DNA from 4 places in the Verminephrobacter aporrectodeae subsp. tuberculatae genome. Region 1 is predicted to be linked to each of the others. Evidence: predicted binding sites of a transcription regulator. Region 1 holds the regulator's gene; each other region holds the start of a gene.
The links. The regulator FNR, encoded in region 1, switches genes on or off when oxygen is low (the NO sensors DNR and NnrR bind a similar motif). The targets are predictions, from matches to a motif close to TTGATNNNNATCAA.
Positions count from the first base shown of each region.

Region 1 (2,196 bases):
CATAGCCGGCGTCCGTGAATGCCTCGAGCGCGCGCGCGAGCATCAGCACCCTGTCCGACGCGCTCGGCAGCGCCGCCAAAGGAATGCGCCGCTGCGACTTGAAGCGCTCGGGCAGGTGCGCGTACGCATACAGCGCGATGCGCTCCGAGCGCAGCTGCGTGACCTGCGCCAGCGTGCGTTCGAACGACTGCGGCGTCTGGTGCGGCAAGCCGTAGATCAGGTCCACGTTCATCGAGTCGAAGCCCAGCGCGCGCGCGGACTCGCGCAGCGCAAAAACCTGCTCCGCAGGCTGCACGCGGTGCACCGCCTTCTGCACCTGGGGATCGAAATCCTGCACGCCCAGACTCAGCCGGTTGAAACCCAGCTGCGCGAGCAAGGCCAGCCGCCCGGCATCGACGGTGCGCGGATCGACTTCGATCGAGTACTCGCCGCCCGGCGCGAGGCTGAAGCTGCGCCGCAGCATGCGCATGAGCTCCTGCAGTCCCGCGTCCGAAAGGAACGTGGGCGTGCCTCCCCCCAGATGCAGCTGGCTTACCGCCTGCCCGACGCCGCAGTGCGCCGTGTGCAGATCGATCTCGCGGCCCAGGTAGCGCAAATAGACCTCGGCGCGATCGTGCCGCCGGGTGATGATCTTGTTGCACGCGCAGTAGTAGCACAACGACGCGCAAAAAGGGATGTGCACGTACAGGGACAACGGCAGCGCCTTGGCCAGGGCGCCCGAGCGGCGCTCCTGCAGCGCCAGGACATAGTCCTCCTGACCAAAGGCTTCGACAAAACGGTCGGCCGTCGGATAGGAGGTATAGCGTGGCCCTGGCACGTCAAAACGGTGCAGAAGATCGGGCGAGACGGCGGTCATGGGCAAAATATCCTTGGCTTGCACCCCGAATGTGCTGCACCGCCCCGGACATGTCCTTGACCTGAGTCAAGCGATGCACGGGGTCACCCCAGGGCAGCCTATTTGCCCGCCTGTCAGCCTCCCGCCAGCGTCAGGCGCGCTCCCGCCGCATCGGGCACGTTATGCTCGGCATTCGACCCCCAGCCCATGCGCCCGACATGCCGATGAATCCGCTGACCATGAAAGTCGCTTGCTCGAACTGCAACCTGCGCGAGCTATGCATGCCCGTGGATCTGAACGCACAGGAATTGCAGCGCATCGACGAGGTCGTGGCCGTTCGACGCAAGATCCGGCGCGGCACACCGCTGTTTCGCAACGGCGAACCCTTTACCTCGCTTTACGCCATCCGCACGGGTTTCTTCAAGACCTGCGTGGCCACCGAGGATGGCCGCGATCAGGTCACGGGCTTTCAGATGGCCGGCGAGATCATCGGTCTCGACGGCATCGTCAACGACCACCACACCTGCGACGCGCTGGCGCTGGAAGACGCCGAAGTCTGCGTCATGCCGTTCGATCGCATCGAAGAGTTGTCCCGCGAAATCACCGCCCTGCAGCACCACGTGCACAAGATCATGAGCCGCGAAATCGTGCGCGAGCACGGCGTGATGCTGCTGCTGGGCAGCATGCGCGCCGAGGAACGCCTGGCCGCATTCCTGCTGAATCTCGTGCAGCGCCTGCATGCCCGGGGGTTCTCGCGCTCCGAACTGGTGCTGCGCATGACGCGCGAAGAAATCGGCAGCTATCTGGGACTGAAGCTCGAGACGGTGAGCCGCACCTTCTCCAAGTTCGTGGAAGAAGGCATCGTCGAGGTGAATCAGCGCCATGTCCGCCTCCTGGACATCGACGCGCTCAAACGCATCGTGAACAGCCAGCAGACCTGCCACTGAAAGGCGCGGCCGGCGTGCTGCGCGGCTGGATCAAGGACCCGACGCGCCAAGCCGGGCCCCCGTTGCGGCGCGTTCGGGTCAGGCCTCCGGCGACAGTTCGACGCCAAACAGATTCTTGCCGTCAACGTCGTGCAAGGACATCGTCAGCGCCCGGGTCTTCGCGTCGATCTTGCCAATGCCGAAGAACTGGAGTTGGTCGGCCGGCGAGCGGTTCTGCTTCATTCCCTCCGGAACGCTGACGTAGCGCACGTCCGGGCCGAAGCTGTGGTCGATCTCGCCCGGGCCGAAAGTGCCCGCGTGCAAGGGGCCGCCGACGAACTCCCAGAACGGTTTGAAGTCCGTGAACTGCGCCTTTTCCGGCGTGTAATAGGTGGCCGACGCATAGTGCACGTCGGCCGTGACCCACACCACGTT
Region 1 covers NZ_QZCX01000001.1:422,344-424,539, forward strand. Annotated here, with positions in the region: gene hemN (oxygen-independent coproporphyrinogen III oxidase) at 1-856, opposite strand, end outside; gene D5041_RS01465 (fumarate/nitrate reduction transcriptional regulator Fnr) at 1,060-1,782, shown strand; gene D5041_RS01470 (alkaline phosphatase D family protein) at 1,861-2,196, opposite strand, start outside.

Region 2 (2,196 bases), on a different contig from region 1:
GCGGCCGTCGCCGCGCTCGCCGCGGGTTGCGATCTGGTGCTGCTGTGCAATCAGAGCGTGGCGGACGCGGGCAGGGCGCTCGATGAATGCATGGTCGGCCTGGAAAAGGCCCGGGTGGAGCGCCGCTGGCGGCCCCGCGCGGACAGCCAGGCGCGCCGCCTGGCCCTGCTGCCCCGGACCCCGTCATTATTCGCCTGGGACGCCCTGATGCGCCAGCCCGCCTACTGTGAGGCGCAGGCCCTGCTGCCCTGAACGGAGAACCGCCGCTCCATGACCCAAGTCACTTTTCCCCCGCCGTTCATCCCCGCCGGCGACGCTGCCCGCCAACTGCGCCAGCGGGGCTACGCCGCGCTCGCGCCGGCCGACGTGGCCCGCTGGATCGGCTGCGATCTTTCCGATCTGATGGGCCTCGGCGCTGACTGGGCCACGCTGCCCCCCGACGAATTCCTCCGGGACGGCGGCCGCTACCGCCGCCGGCGCCATGCCTGCTTCGTGGTGCAGGGGAAGCAACTGCGGCAGGCGCCGCACCGGGCGCACTGGCAGCCCGTGGAATACAACGCGCTGCATGGCGGCATGGAGCGCTGGTTTGCGCCCATGGAGCCGGCCACCGTGGCCAAGCCCGTGTGGCGGCAGCTGCTGCTGGCGCTCGCCGGGGTGTCCGACGCCGTATTCGCAGGCCAGGACAGCCCCGTTGCCTGGTTCGTCGAGGCGCACCAGTTCCGCATCGACACCACGGACGGCATTGGCCGCCCCACCCCCGAGGGCGCGCACCGCGACGGCGTGGACCTGGTCGCGGTGTTCCTGGTGCGGCGCGAGGGCGTAAAGGGCGGGGAGACGCGCGTGTTCGAGGCCGCCACGCCCGGCGGCCAGCGCTTTACGCTCGCGCAGCCATGGTCGCTGCTGCTGCTCGACGACGCCCGCATGGTCCACGAATCCACGCCCATCCTGCCCCTGGCCGAGGGCGGTTACCGCGACACGCTGGTGCTGACCTGCCGGCGCGGCAATTTTCAGGGAGCCGACGTGCCGAGGCAGGGGGCTGCACAATCCTGACGCCCGCCTTGCGTCGCCGTTCATCGCGACCCGGAACTTGATGCGCATCAAGATACGGGGCCTGCCGGGCGTGGACACTCGCGCAGTTGCAGTGCAGGCAGTGCGCCGCAGCGTTGTTCCGGATCGGGCCACCAACCCGCTCCCCCTCCGACTTCCAAGGAGAAGCATGATGTTTGAGCATATTCTGGTTCCTGTCGATGGCTCCAAGACCTCGCTGCTGGCCGTCTCCAAGGCCGCGGCCCTGGCCAAGGCCTTTGGCAGCGTCGTGACGTCCGTGTACGTGATCGACCCGTATCCCTTTACCGGTGTGGGCGCCGATTTCGCCTACGGCCAGGCGCAGTACACGAATGCCGCCACCGCCGAGGCGAACATCGCCCTGGACGCCACCCGGCGGGCCATGGCCGAGGCCGGCGTGCCGGTGAGCACCCTGGTGGGCGAGGGCCATGCGGTGCATGAGGGCATCCTGCGCGCGCTCGAGAGCACGGGCGCCGACCTGATCGTCATGGGCTCGCACGGCCGCCGCGGGTTGGAAAGGCTGGTCCTGGGCAGCGTCACCCAGCGCGTGCTGGGCGTGGTGCGTATCCCGGTGCTGGTCGTGCGCGAATAGTGCCTCATCCGGGTGCTGGCGCGGCCAGGGGCGCGGCCTCTCGTCCGCGCAATGCAGCGGCGGCGCAAAAAATACAATCCGGGCAATGACTGCATCAGCCAAGCAGCGCATCGTCGTCGGCCTCTCCGGCGGCGTGGACTCCGCCGTCACCGCGCACCTGCTGAAACAGCAGGGTCACGAGGTGGTCGGCATCTTCATGAAGAACTGGGAAGACGATGACGACAGCGCGCACTGCGCGTCGCGCATCGACTTCGTCGATGCCGCGGCCGTGGCCGACGTCATAGGCATCGAGATCGAGCATGTGAACTTCGCGGCCGACTACCGGGAGCGCGTGTTCGCCGCGTTCCTGCGCGAGTACCAGGCTGGCCGCACGCCCAATCCCGACGTGCTGTGCAACGCCGAGATCAAGTTCAAGGCCTTTCTGGACCACGCCATGCGCCTGGGCGCCGAGAAAATTGCCACCGGCCACTACGCCCGGGTGCGGCAGAACCCGGAATCGGGCCGGTTCGAACTGCTCAAGGGGCTGGACCAGTCCAAGG
Region 2 covers NZ_QZCX01000003.1:1,313,310-1,315,505, reverse strand. Annotated here, with positions in the region: gene nagZ (beta-N-acetylhexosaminidase) at 1-252, shown strand, start outside; gene D5041_RS20950 (2OG-Fe dioxygenase family protein) at 271-1,050, shown strand; gene D5041_RS20945 (universal stress protein) at 1,220-1,657, shown strand; gene mnmA (tRNA 2-thiouridine(34) synthase MnmA) at 1,743-2,196, shown strand, end outside.
Region 2: the regulator FNR is predicted to act here: its motif matches at 1,088-1,101, upstream of D5041_RS20945 (universal stress protein).

Region 3 (2,196 bases), on a different contig from region 1:
GGAGTGCTCTGCGTCACCGCTCCAGCCACCACTGAATCACCACCTTGGCCAAGAACCCCAGAAAGCCCACACCCAGGCCCAGGAACAGCACAAAGGTGCCAAAGCGCCCCGCCTTGGACTCCCACGCCAGCTGGCCGATGATGAACAGCATGTACAGGATGAACGCCCCCACGCCGTAGGTGAGGAAAAAGCCCGCGATCTGCGCCTCGGTAAAGCCGAAGATCACGCTGCCCCTCCATCACCACCACCCGTCCCGCCGCCGCGTGCGGGCGCAGGCGCGTCGCGCAGCGGCAGATGCGCTGCATCGACCAGGTCGCGGTAGGCATGCCAGCTGGCGTGGCCCAGCAGGGGCATGACGGCGATCAAGCCGAGCAGCAGCGACCCCAGGCCGAGCAGCGTGAACCCCAGGATCAGCGCGGCCCAGAACGCCATCGGCAGCGGATTGCCGAGCACCGCCTGCCAGCTCGTGAGCACGGCCTGGAGCAGGCTCGCGCGGCGGTCCAGCAGCAGGGGCATGGCGACCACGCTGGACGCAAAGATCGGTGCGGCCATGAGGCTGCCCAGCGCCAGCCAGAGTTCAAACAACCAGCCGTCCCCGGCCAACACCACGTGGCGCAGAAAATCCAGCGGCGTCAGGACGGGAACGGGCGCAAGCAGTGTGATGAGCGCGGCGGAGGTCACGACCCAGCCCGTCGCTGCGAGCGCCAGCAAGGCGCCGAACTGCGCCATGCACCAGTAGTCGCGGCCCCATTTGTCGACATGGCCGTCCTGCCAGTTGAGCCACGTCCTGAGCACCACGCCCGTGTTCGCCGGTTCCCCGCGCTCGAGCGCGCGGCTCAGCGCGTACAGGCTCGCGGCCAACGCGGGAGCGACCACCAGAAAACCCGACAACGCGCCCGCCAGCAGCCAGAACCGGTTGTGCGCTACCGCAAGGATGAGCGCACCAAACAGCGCAAGCGCCAGGCCATGCGCAAAGCTGATCCAGCCCGCGCGGGCCATGTCGCGCCAGGCCAGGGCCAGCCACGCCAGGGGCTGCATCAGGCCGATCGTGCGGATGGCGGGCAGGGCGCAGGGATGGCGGGGCATGGCTTGGCGGGTCGGCGCGCGACGGGTGGAGTGTCGCGGCATCGGCCCGCGGGATCAAGCCATGCGCGCGCGGCAGCGCGCCAAAGCCTTGATCCAGGACAAGATTCCGTGCCCTTGCATGGACGGGGGCGGGCGACGGCGCGCAGCTCAGGCCGGCGGCGGCGGCGCAGCCAGTTTGCGCGCCGCCCAGCGGCGCAGCAGGCGCGGCAGGATGAGCAGCGCGAGCACGACGACGATCAGCGCCAGCGAACCCGGGCGCTCCAGAAAGATCGACCACCGGCCTTCGCCAATCGACACGGCGTTGCGCAGCTGCGCCTCGGCCAAGGGCCCGAGGATCATGCCCACCACCACCGGCGCGGCCGGAAAATCGAAGCGGCGCATCAACACCCCCAAGAGGCCCATCGCGTACAGCAGCACCAGGTCGAACGCGCTCTGGCGCATGCCGTACACGCCCAGCGTGGAGAACACCAAAATGCCCGCGTACAGATAGGGCTTGGGAATATTCAGCAGCTTCACCCACAGGCCCACCAGGGGCAGGTTCAGGATGAGCAGCATCACATTGCCGATGTACATCGAAGCGATCAGCGCCCAGACCAGCCCCGCGTTGGTGTCGAACAGCTGCGGGCCGGGCTGTATGCCGTAGTTCTGGAACGCGCCGAGCAGGATGGCCGTGGTATTGGACGTGGGAATCCCCAACGTGAGCAGCGGAATCAGCGTCGCCGTAATGGCCGCGTTGTTCGCCGCCTCGGGGCCGGCAACGCCCTCGATGGCGCCGGTGGTGCCGAACTCCTGCGGGTAGCGGCTCAGCTTCTTTTCCGCCGCGTAGCTCAGAAAGGTGGGAATCTCGCTGCCGCCCGCGGGCACGGTGCCGAACGGAAAACCGATGGCCGTGGCGCGCAACCAAGCGGGCCAGGAGCGGCGCCACTCCTGCCGGGTCATGTGCGTGCCGCTCAGGCGGTTGCGGGTTTCCTGCGTCCGGCCCTCGTACATCACGTTGTACAGAGCCTCGCCCACGGCAAACAGCCCCACGGCGATCAACACCACCTCGATGCCGTCCATCAACTCGGGAACGCCGCCCGTGTAGCGCGCCTGCCCGGTAATCTGGTCGAT
Region 3 covers NZ_QZCX01000002.1:141,753-143,948, reverse strand. Annotated here, with positions in the region: gene D5041_RS08680 (DUF2788 domain-containing protein) at 14-226, opposite strand; gene D5041_RS08675 (DUF2189 domain-containing protein) at 223-1,086, opposite strand; gene D5041_RS08670 (tripartite tricarboxylate transporter permease) at 1,234-2,196, opposite strand, start outside.
Region 3: the regulator FNR is predicted to act here: its motif matches at 1,175-1,188, upstream of D5041_RS08675 (DUF2189 domain-containing protein).

Region 4 (2,196 bases), on a different contig from region 1:
ACGCTCGAACAGGCGCTGCGCGGCTGCAAGATGCTTCCCCTGGGGGCCATGCACTACGTGGCCGTGGCGTCCACGGACTACGCGCAGCAGTACCTGCCGCAGGGGCTGACGCCGCATAACTTTCGCGAGGTGTCGTTCCTGTCGTTCAACCGCAAGGACGATATGGCCGCGGAATTCGTCGCGCGCGCGTTCGGGCTCCACCGCGTGGCGCTCAAGCACCTGTTCGTTCCGGGGTCGGAGGCGCAGATGCGCGCCGTGGCCGCAGGCTGGGCCGTGGGCGTGGTGCCCGAGTTGCTGGCGCGCGACCCGATCGCAAACGGCAGCATGGTGGACCTGGCGCCCGGCAGGTCGCTGCCGATCCAGTTGTACTGGCATTGCTGGAATCTGGAATCGGAACTGCTCGACACCCTGTCGCGCGCGCTCATGCGCGCCGCAACCCGGTCGCTGTCCACCTGAACGTCCCGGACCCGGGCCCGGACCGTCAGCGCACGAGCAGCACGGGAATCTTGCTGTGCGCCAGCACCCGCGTGGTGACCGCGCCGAGCACCAGCGTGGCAAGGGCGCCATGGCCGTGCGAGCCCATGACCAGCAGGTCGAAGCGGCCGGTGTCGGCCACCTTGGCAATGGTCTCGCCAATCGCGCCCACCTTGACGCAGCGCTTGGCCTCGATGCCATGGCGTGCGAGAAACTTGCACACCGGAGCGAGGATCGCTTCGGCCTCTTCCTCGTAGTAGGCGTCCACGACCTCCTTGCCCAAGGCGGCGCGTGCCCGTGCGGGCAGCGGGGGCTGCACCGTGAGCAGGGTGTACGCGTGGCTGTTGCCGAGCAGGTCCTCGTGCGTGCTCAGATAGGCCAGCATTTTTTTGGTATAGGCGCTGCCATCGACGGCGAGCAGGATGTTCATGGTGTTCTCTCCGGGAAGGGATGGCGCAGACTACGCTGCGCGGGCGCCTGGCTTCTTGACCTGGGTCAGGTTTTTCCTGTGCGCAGCGAGCCATGCCCGCCGCGCGCCGATCATACGGCGATCGAGCCGCGCGGCTGGAACGCCGTCTGCTCGCCCTTGCGCGCGTAGCCCAGGGGGTTGGCGACCACACGGCATTGCCAGGCGGAACCATCGCTGCGCGTGCCCTGGACCCAGTAGTCGCTGGGCGCGTGCAGGTGCCCGTGCAGCCACAGCCGGGCCCGCGCGAGCAGCGCGTCGAGCGCGTTGCAAAAGCCCGCGGTTGCGGGAACCAGCCCATAGCGCGGGTCGGCGCTGCGCAGGCTGGGGGCAAAGTGCGTGACCACGACGGTCGGCCCTGCGAACGGTACCTGCAGCGCGGCCTCGAGCCATTGCTGGCAGGCCAGCGCCTGCGCGCGCATGGGTTCGGCGAGAAACGGCACCCCGGCGCGCGTCCCCCCGGTCCTGCGCAAATAGAAGTTGGCTGCGCGAAAGGCCTTGTCGCGCAGCTTCAGCCGCAGCCCGGGGTCGTTCGGGCCTGCGCCGCCGGCGAGCGCGTCGAAGTCGCTCCAGAGGGTGGTGCCGACGAAGCGCACGCCCTGCAGCAGCACGCTCTCGCGCTCCAGCCAGGTAATCCCCAGGCGCTCGCAGGTGCACCGCAGCCGCTGATGCGCGGCGTCGAAGTCCAGGGCGTCGTATTCGTGGTTGCCGGGGACGAAAAGCACTGGCGTGGGCCAGCCCGCGTACTGCGGCAGCGGCGAGAAACGGGCCAGGCCAAAGTCGTCGTCGCCGAGCTGCGATCCGGGCTGGTACGAGCCGATGTCGCCCGCGAGCACCAGCACGCTGGCGTCCGGGGTCGGTTCCGGAACGAAGTGCGGCTGCACCTCGAGGTGCAGGTCGGACAGGAGCTGGATGTTCATTCGGGGCGCGCTTTGGGCGCTTGGGGTGGGGGCTGCGGGGCCCCATTTCATCAGAATCACCGACCCCACCAGCAGCCGGGCACGCGCACGCGCGGCTCAGACCCCGCGCACGAGCATGCGGCCCGCGCGTGCGCGCACCCCGGCGGAGTCGCCGCCGCGGTAGGTCAGCACGCCGTTGACGAACACCTGGTCGATTCCCCGGCTCAGGCCGCGCGGCTGCTCGTAGGTGGCGGTGTCGGCGATGCTTTCGGGGTCGAACACCACCACGTCGGCCATGGCGCCCGCGCGCAGCAGCCCGCGCCCGGCGATGCGCAGATTGCGCGCCGTCATCCCGGT
Region 4 covers NZ_QZCX01000003.1:165,280-167,475, forward strand. Annotated here, with positions in the region: gene D5041_RS15770 (LysR family transcriptional regulator ArgP) at 1-456, shown strand, start outside; gene D5041_RS15775 (universal stress protein) at 482-904, opposite strand; gene D5041_RS15780 (metallophosphoesterase) at 1,015-1,860, opposite strand; gene D5041_RS15785 (N-acyl-D-amino-acid deacylase family protein) at 1,957-2,196, opposite strand, start outside.
Region 4: the regulator FNR is predicted to act here: its motif matches at 960-973, upstream of D5041_RS15775 (universal stress protein).